One region of the Pelomonas nitida genome, then DNA from elsewhere that is predicted to be linked to it. Evidence: predicted binding sites of a transcription regulator. Region 1 holds the regulator's gene; the other holds the start of a gene.
The links. Region 1 encodes FNR, which switches genes on or off when oxygen is low (the NO sensors DNR and NnrR bind a similar motif). Its sites were predicted from a motif close to TTGATNNNNATCAA; they were not measured.
Positions count from the first base shown of each region.

Region 2: ACG00X_RS19365 (TraR/DksA family transcriptional regulator) is a predicted target of FNR. The motif match lies at 1,803-1,816, and genes of this name have one in related genera.

Region 1 covers NZ_JBIGIA010000003.1:78,920-83,135, forward strand. The annotation lists gene icd (NADP-dependent isocitrate dehydrogenase) at 1-88, opposite strand, end outside; gene ACG00X_RS04825 (urease accessory protein UreH domain-containing protein) at 144-770, opposite strand; gene hemN (oxygen-independent coproporphyrinogen III oxidase) at 795-2,198, opposite strand; gene fnr (fumarate/nitrate reduction transcriptional regulator Fnr) at 2,355-3,089, shown strand; gene ACG00X_RS04840 (BON domain-containing protein) at 3,292-3,636, opposite strand; gene ACG00X_RS04845 (sigma 54-interacting transcriptional regulator) at 3,838-4,216, opposite strand, start outside.
Region 2 covers NZ_JBIGIA010000017.1:46,394-50,609, forward strand. The annotation lists gene recG (ATP-dependent DNA helicase RecG) at 1-959, opposite strand, end outside; gene ACG00X_RS19360 (hypothetical protein) at 990-1,358, opposite strand; gene ACG00X_RS19365 (TraR/DksA family transcriptional regulator) at 1,387-1,758, opposite strand; gene queA (tRNA preQ1(34) S-adenosylmethionine ribosyltransferase-isomerase QueA) at 1,877-3,034, shown strand; gene ACG00X_RS19375 (DEAD/DEAH box helicase) at 3,027-4,216, opposite strand, start outside.

The sequences.
Region 1 (4,216 bases):
TGATGGGGTGGTCCGGCACATTCAACGAGAAGTCGGCGTTGACGGTGATCTTGCGGCCGCCTTCCGGCGCCGTGATGTGTTGGGGCATGAGGGAGCGGCTCCGCAGCTGACGAAGGGGAGAACGAACCCGGCGAGTTTAGGCGTCAGCAGGCCAGCAGGATGCGTTCCCACACGCCGTGACCCAGGCCCCACGCCGCGCCGATGGCAAGCGCCAGACCGGCCAGTCGCAGCGCCAGCACCTCGCCACGTTCACCGCGCCGCAGCAGGCGCGCACGCCACAGCGGCGCGATGACCAGGCCCGGCGTGCTCGCCAGCGCGAAGCCCGCCATCGCCGCCGCACCGCCGGGCACCGAGCCCGACAGCCCCGCCAGCAGCAGCGCCGCATGCAGCAGCCCGCAAGGCATGACGACCCAGGCCAGGCCGGTGGCGAACGCATGGCGCGGCTTGGGCCGCCAGTTCACGGCGCCCAGCCAGGCCGGCACGCGGCCGCGGGCCAGCAGCGTCAGCCCGAGCAGCAGCAGGGCCGCCTGCAGCAGCGCCCAGGCCGGCTGCAGCAGCGCGACGCTCTGCGACGCCCGCGCCAGCGCTTCGGCGGACGCGGCCGCCACGGCGCCGCCCGCGCCATAGCCCAGCACGCGGCCGGCCAGCAGCTTGGCGGGACGCGGCCCTGCCGCCAGCGCGCAGGGCGCACTGCACATGGCCGCGCAATGCGGCGTGCCGGCCAGCCCCATCAGCGTGGCCGATGCGATCAGCGCGACATCAAATGCCATCGGCGGCCCCGGTCACGATCGGCGTCAGATGATCTTGGAGAAACGCTCGCGGCTGGCATCAGCCTGCAGGTAGCGATCGAACACCAGCGCGACGGCACGAACGAAATACCAGCCCAGCGGCGTGACCTGGATCGCATCCGGCTCCAGCTCGACCAGCCCCTGGTCGACCAGCAGCTTCAGCCGCGCCAGCTCCGGCCCGAAATAGCTCGGCACATCGACGAGGTAGGACGCCGCGATGGACTCGTACTCCACCCGCCCCTGGCACATCAGCGCCATGATGACGGCACGGCGCACGAGGTCGTCGCGCGTCAGCGCCAGGCCGCGCTGCACGGGCAGCTGGCGCTGGCGCAGCGCGTCCTCGTATTCATCCATCGTCTTGGCGTTCTGCGCGTAGGTGGCGCCCACGCGGCTGATCGCCGACACGCCCAGCCCGACCAGATCGCAGTCCGGCTGCGTGGAATAGCCCTGGAAGCCACGGTGCAGCAGGCCCTGGCGCTTGGCCACGGCCAGCGGGTCGTCGGGCAGCGCGAAGTGGTCCATGCCGATATAGGCATAGCCCTCGCCCAGCAGCGAGCTGATCGCGCCCGACAGCATGGTGAGCTTGTCGCCGGCCGGCGGCAGCAGCTCGGCCACGATGCGCCGCTGCGGCTTGAAGCGCTGCGGCAGGTGCGCGTAGGCATACATCGCAATGCGGTCGGGCCGCAACTCGGCCACCTGCGCGATCGTGCGGGCGAAGCTCTCGGGCGTCTGCAGCGGCAGGCCATAGATCAGGTCGACGTTGGTGGACGAGAAGCCCAGTTCACGCGCGTCCTTCATCAGCGCGGCCACCTGCTCGATCGGCTGCACGCGGTGCACTGCCTTCTGCACGGCGGCGTCGAAATCCTGCACGCCGAAGGACAGGCGGTTGAATCCCAGCACGCGCAGGTGGGCCAGCCGTTGCCGGTCGACGGTGCGCGGGTCCACCTCGATGGACACCTCGGCGCCGGGCAGCAACTTGAAGCGGCGGCGCAGACCGTCCATCAAGCCGCTCAGCTCGTCGTCGGACAGGAAGGTCGGCGAGCCGCCTCCCAGGTGCAGCTGCGACACCGGCGCCATACCGCCGGATTCAGCGCCCAGCGCTTCGGCGACGAGATCCATCTCCACCTCCAGCGCCGCCAGATACGGCGCGGCGCGCTCGTGATGCTTGGTGATGATCTTGTTGCAGGCGCAGTAGTAACAGAGCTGCTCGCAGAACGGGATGTGCACGTACACCGACAACGGCTGGGCCGTGCCGCGCTGGTGCAGCGCCTGCAAGTGCTGGGTGCCCTGGTGCGCTTCGACGAAGCGGTCGGCGGTCGGGTACGAGGTGTAGCGCGGCCCGGCCACGTCGTGGCGACGCAGCAGGTCGGCAAGCTCGAGCTCGTGGGGGCGTTCGGTTACAGCAGTCATGACCGGCACTTTGCCCAGCCCCACGCGGACCGGCCTTGATCGGCATCAAGCCCGCTGCGCGCCGCCCGGCCAAGAATGCAAACCAGTTGATCCAACCCAAAAAACGCCATGCCGACGACCTTGCCGACCGTCTCCCGCATGTCGCGCTCCCCAGACATGCCGACGCCCACTTCCGACGCCATCGAGCCGCTCAAGGTCGCCTGTGCCAGCTGCAACCTGCGTGAACTCTGCCTGCCCGTGGGCCTGAACGCCAGCGAGCTCAGCAAGCTCGACGACCTCGTCACCAAGCGGCGCTCCGTGTCGCGCGGTGACCACCTGTTCCGCAACGGCGAGCGCTTCGAGTCGCTCTACGCCGTGCGCACCGGCTTCTTCAAGACCTGCGTCAACAGCGAAGACGGCCGCGACCAGGTCACCGGTTTCCAGATGGCGGGCGAACTGCTCGGCCTGGACGGCATCAGCAGCGACCACCACCACTGCGACGCCGTCGCGCTGGAAGACTCGTCGGTCTGCGTCATCCAATACGCCCAGCTGGAGGAGTTGTCGCGCGAGTTCACCGTGCTGCAGCACTCCTTCCACAAGATCATGAGCCGCGAGATCGTGCGCGACCATGGCGTGATGCTGCTGCTGGGCAATATGCGCGCCGAGGAACGGCTCGCTGCCTTCCTGCTGAACCTGACGCAACGTCTGCAGGCCCGCGGCTTCTCCGCGTCCAGCCTCGTGCTGCGCATGACGCGCGAGGAAATCGGCAGCTACCTGGGCCTCAAGCTGGAGACGGTCAGCCGCACCTTCTCCAAATTCCAGGAAGACGGCCTCATGGAAGTCAAGCAGCGCCAGTTGCGCATCCTCGACCAGGCCGGCCTGCAGGCGCTGGTGAACAACAGCCGGTGCTGACCGGAAGCCCCTCGCCCAGTCGCGCCGCGCTGAACGCGGGCGCCTCTGGTCGGTCCCCCGAGGGGACGGCGATGCTTGCGGCATCGAGCCGCAAGCACATCGCCTGAGCGGGCCGGCTTGGGGCGACCCGGCGCTCGGCCCGAAGACAAAAAAAAGGCCCCGCGGGGGCACGCGGGGCCGGGGAGATCAGGGACGGTGGGGATCAGCCGACCTTGATCTCGTTGCGCACTTCCTTCACGCCGGGCACGGCTTGCACGAGCTTGATGGCCTTTTGAGCCAGCTCGGCGCTGGGCGCCATGCCCTTCACGACCACGACGCCGGCAGCTGCGCTGCTGACGGTCAGCGGCAGGGCCTGCAGGTCCTTGTCCTGCTGCAGCGCCGCAGCGGCCTGGCTGGCGATGGCCGCATCGCCGGGCTGCGCCTGAGCGACCTGGTCTGCCGGCGCAGGAGCGGTGGCCGGCGCCATGTCGGCGGCGAAGGAAGCGCTAACGGCCGTGGCCGTCAGGGCGGCGGACAGCAGACGGACCAAGGTGGATGCTTGTTGCATGCAGATCTCCTGAGGATGCTGAGTCAAAGAAACGCGATGCCCGGGGGCACCACGACCTCCTCAGCGCAAAGGCTGTGCCAGGTCTTGATTTCCTTTTGAAATCAGCCACTTGCCCGTCGTCGGCGGCCGATCCGGTGATGCCGGCACCCGCCGCAGCAGCGGTTCTGTCGCCAGGCGGCGACAGCTCTGGCGACAGCGCCGCTAAGTGCTTGATTCGTCGGACCGCTTCGTGTCGCTGAAATCCGACGCGGTCGCCAGGGGATCGGTGCGGTAGCGCTGCGGGTCCAGCCCGTGCTTTTGCATGAGGCGGTAGAACTCGGTGCGGTTGCGGTCGGCCAGCCGGGCCGCCTCCGCGACATGCCCCGAGGTCAGCGTGAGCAACTGGTTCAGGTAGTCGCGCTCGAAGCGCTGCTTGGCATGCTGGTAGCTGAGCACGTCGGCCGCAGGCATCTGCAGCGCGCGCTGCACCTGGGCCAACGGCACCAGCGTGCCGGTCGCCAGCACGCACACCTGCTCGACGACGTTGTAGAGCTGGCGCACATTGCCGGGCCACGGCGCCGTCACCAGCGCCTCCAGCGCC
Region 2 (4,216 bases), on a different contig from region 1:
GTGGGCGCCATCAGCGCGCACTGCCAGCCGGCGTCGATGGCGACGGCAGCCGCCAACGCAGCGACCACGGTCTTGCCCGAGCCCACATCACCCTGCAGCAGCCGGTGCATGGGCTGGGGCCGGGCCAGGTCACGGGCGATCTCCTCGGCCACGCGCTGCTGGGCACCGGTCAGTTGAAAGGGCAGCACGGCCAGCAGCTTCTCGTGCAGCCCGCCCGGCCGCCCCTGCAGCGCCGGCGCCACCAGCCTTGCGCGCTCGCGCTGCGCCTGCAGTTGCGACAGCTGCTGCGCCAGCAGTTCCTCGAACTTGAGCCGGTGCCAGGCCGGGTGATGGTGCTCGTGCAGGGCCTCCTGCGACGCGCTGGGCGGCGGGTGGTGCAGATAGTTCAGCGCGTCCTTCAACGACGGCAACCCGCGCGGCACGACGCCCGGCGGCAGGATCTCGCGCAGGTCGGCCCGCGCCAGCCCCGATGCCACGGCCTTGCGCAGGTAGGCCTGCGGCAGCTGGGCCGAGGCCGGGTAGACAGGCGTCAGCGATGCGGCCAGCGGCGTGTCGTCGTCGACGACCTTGACGACCGGGTGCACCATCTCGCGGCCGAAGAAGCCGATGCGCGCCTCGCCGCGCACACGCAGGCGCGTTGCGGCCGACATCTGCTTCTGCTGCGACGGGTAGAAGTGCAGGAAGCGCAGCAGCAGCGTGCCGCTGTCGTCCTTCACGCGCACCAGCAGCTGGCGGCGGCTGCGCAGCTCAACCTGGCAGTCCACGACGACGCCTTCCACCTGCGCGGGCTCGTTGTCGTGCAGCGCGGCGATGGGGGTGATGCGCGTCTCGTCCTCGTAGCGCAGCGGCAGGTGCAGCGCGAGGTCGATGTCACGCACCAGGCCGAGCTTCTCCATCGCCTTCTGCGGCGCGGATTTGCTCGGCTTGGCGGGTGGGGGCGCGGCGGAGGCCTCGGGCATGGCCCGCATTGTGCGGGCGCCCGTGGGGGCTCAGGTCGGTGTCGGCACGCCGGCCATGCGGTCGTACGAGACGAAGAACTGGCGTGCCAGCGCGAGCAGCTGGCCTTCGCTGAGCGGGGCGGCGGGCCGGTAGTCGGCGATGCGCGGCGCCAGCTGCGGGCGGTGTTCCTCGATGTAGTGGCGCAGCTGGCCCAGCACCACATGGGCACCGGTCACCAACACCTCGGGCGTGTCCTGCACGGCCTGGCACACCGCCTCGAAGAGCGCGTGCTCGGCCCGCTCGTCATGGCCGTGCGGGCGGCGGTTGTGGGGCTCGATGCGGGCCGCGTGAACCTGGTGGGCATCGAAATGCAGCACCTGCGCGTGGTGGTGATCGAGATGGACGACGGCGTGGAACATCAGTTTTCTCCTCGAAAGACGGAAAGGTTCAGCGAGCCGCCTCGGCGGCGGACTGGCAGGGGACGCAGCGCAGCGCCTGGGGCTGGCGCTGCAGGCGGTCGAAGGGAATGGCGGCAGCGCAGTCGATGCAGCGGCCGAAGCCGGGTTGCTTCAGGCGCTCCAGCGCGTTGTCGATGGCCTGCAGTTCGGCCACCAGGTGGGCGTCGCGGATCTGGTCGAGCTCACGGTCGGCCTCGTGCTCGCGCAGCTCGCGCGGGTCCTCCGCCACCAGGGCGGCGGCGTGGTCGAGGCGGTCGCCGCCGTCGCGCTGAGCCTGCAGCGCGGCATGCGCCTGCCGCCGCGCAAGCTGCAGCTCGCTTTCCAGCAGCGCGTGTTGTCCGGGGGTGAGGGATGTGCTCATGGAACCTCCTGAGCCCATGCTCCCACTGCCGGTGCCCGCGCTCTTTGAGGTGGGTCAAGAGTGGGCGAGGGAGAATGCCTGCCCTTTGGCACGGGTCTGTCAGGCCCTCAAATACACCATGAATCTTCCCGCCGCCCCCGCGCACACCGTCGCCGATTTCGACTTCGATCTGCCGCCCGAACTCATCGCGCAACATCCGGCCGCCGAGCGCAGCGCCTCGCGGCTGCTGGACGCCACCGGCCCTGCGCCCGTGGACCGCGTGTTCCGCGAGCTGCCCGAGCTGCTGTCGCCCGGCGACCTGCTCGTCTTCAACAACACGCGCGTCATCAAGGCGCGGCTGTACGGCGTGAAAGCGACGGGCGGCAACGTCGAGGCGCTGGTCGAGCGCGTCTTGCCCGGCTGCTCCACGAGCCCCCCCGCAGATGCTGCGCATCCGCTGCCCCCCGAGGGGGCGCAGCCGGCTCGGGGCGGCCCCGCGCCGGCAGGCGAGGTCTGGATGCACTTACGCGCCAGCAAGAGCCCCAAGCCGGGCAGCCGCGTGCGCTTTGCCGACGCCTTCGACGCCGAGGTGCTGGGCCGCTGCGGGCCGGACAAAGGCCTCTTCCATATGCGCTTTGCCGGCGATCCGTTCGCGCTGCTGGAGGCCCACGGCCACGTGCCGTTGCCGCCCTACATCGAGCATGTCGACAACGCCGATGACGAACGCCGCTACCAGACGGTGTTCGCCCGCGAGCCCGGCGCGGTGGCGGCACCAACCGCCGCGCTGCATTTCGACGAGGCGCTGCTCGCGCGCCTGGCCGAGCGCGGTGTGGAGCGCGCGCACGTGACGCTGCACGTCGGTGCCGGCACCTTCCAGCCGGTGCGCGTTGACCGCCTGGCCGACCACAAGATGCACAGCGAATGGTTCGACGTGCCGCAAGCCACCGTCGACGCCGTGGCCGCCTGCCGCGCGCGGGGCGGCCGGGTGGTGGCCGTGGGCACGACGACGCTGCGCGCGCTGGAATCCGCCGCGCGCGGCGGCCAGCTGCAGGCCGGCGCCCGCGAGACGGACATCTTCATCACGCCCGGCTTCGAGTTCCGCGTCGTCGACCGCCTCGTCACCAACTTCCACCTGCCCAAGAGCACGCTGATGATGCTGGTCAGCGCACTGGCCGGCCATGCCCAGGTGATGGCGCTGTACCGCCACGCGATTGCGCAGCGCTATCGCTTCTTCAGCTACGGGGACGCGATGCTGCTGGAGCGTCAGGAAGGTGGAGCGGCGACCGCAGTCACTTGACTCCGGTGCGTGCTTGTGCGCTCAGGCGTGCCGCGAAGCTGCTGTTACCACCCAATCCGAGCACGAGCTTTTCGGTTGCTCGCGTAGCGGCGACATACAGCACGCGTGCAGCCTCCTTCTCGTCATCGCCTGTCGCAGGCAGGTGGCCGATGCCAGGCAGTGCAACGACTGGAAACTCCAAGCCCTTGCTGACCCTCATGGTCATGATTTGAATGACGTTCGCATCGGGCCTGTAGTCACCCGTCCCCTTGCGCACATTGCTGGGCAGACGCTGCTCCGCGAAGACGGCAGCGCATAGGTCCATGGTCTTCCAGTCGGCACACAGGACGGCCATCTCACCCCAAGCGTGGCCCTGCTGATGCGCCTGTCTCAACGAGGTGGCGATGGCCCACACCTCTTCGTGTAGTGTGGGCAATCGGATGATCAACGGGGCTTCGCCGTCGCGACCGCAACCGATGGGCTTGAGCAGTGGAATGCCGTCTTCATCACTGTCGTCGGGCGTCAGCAGGTCGGCGGCGATGGCAGCAGCCACCTGCAGGATTTGGCGCGTGTTGCGATAGTTGACTTTCAATATCGTCGTGCGCCCCTGGGCCTGGATGCCGACACTTTTGAAGCTGAACTGCTGCGTACGCCGGCGTTCATAGATGCTCTGCGCATCGTCGTAGAGCAACAGCAGGCTGTTAGTGCTCGGGTCGACCATCTGCGTGACCAGCTTGAGCCACTCAGGGGCAAAGTCGTGACCTTCGTCGATCAGGACGGCCTGGTACTGACCGCTCGGGATCTGTCGGTTTTCGACGCTGCGGATGACGCCATCGACCAGCGCCTGCACGTACTGCTGGGCGCCCATCTTTCCGGGCAAGGTCTGGCCGAAGGTGACCAGTTGATCGCGACACCATTTGTGGAAATGGCGTACATGCACGCGACCGCCCAGATCCTTGGAGGCCATCGTGGCAGCCAGCTTGACCGCCAAGGGCTCGTTGAAGCACAAGACAAGGATGGGTTTGCTATTCAGGCCGCTGGTGCGAGCGAGCAACTCGGCGCGGTAGCCCAGTATCATCGTCTTGCCGGACCCAGCAACGCCGTGAATGACGCGATGGCCGTCGCCCAGTGACCGGGCCAGCTGCTCCTGCTGCAGATCCATCACCCGCATGATCTCGGGCAGCTCTGCCTCTTCGTTCGTAT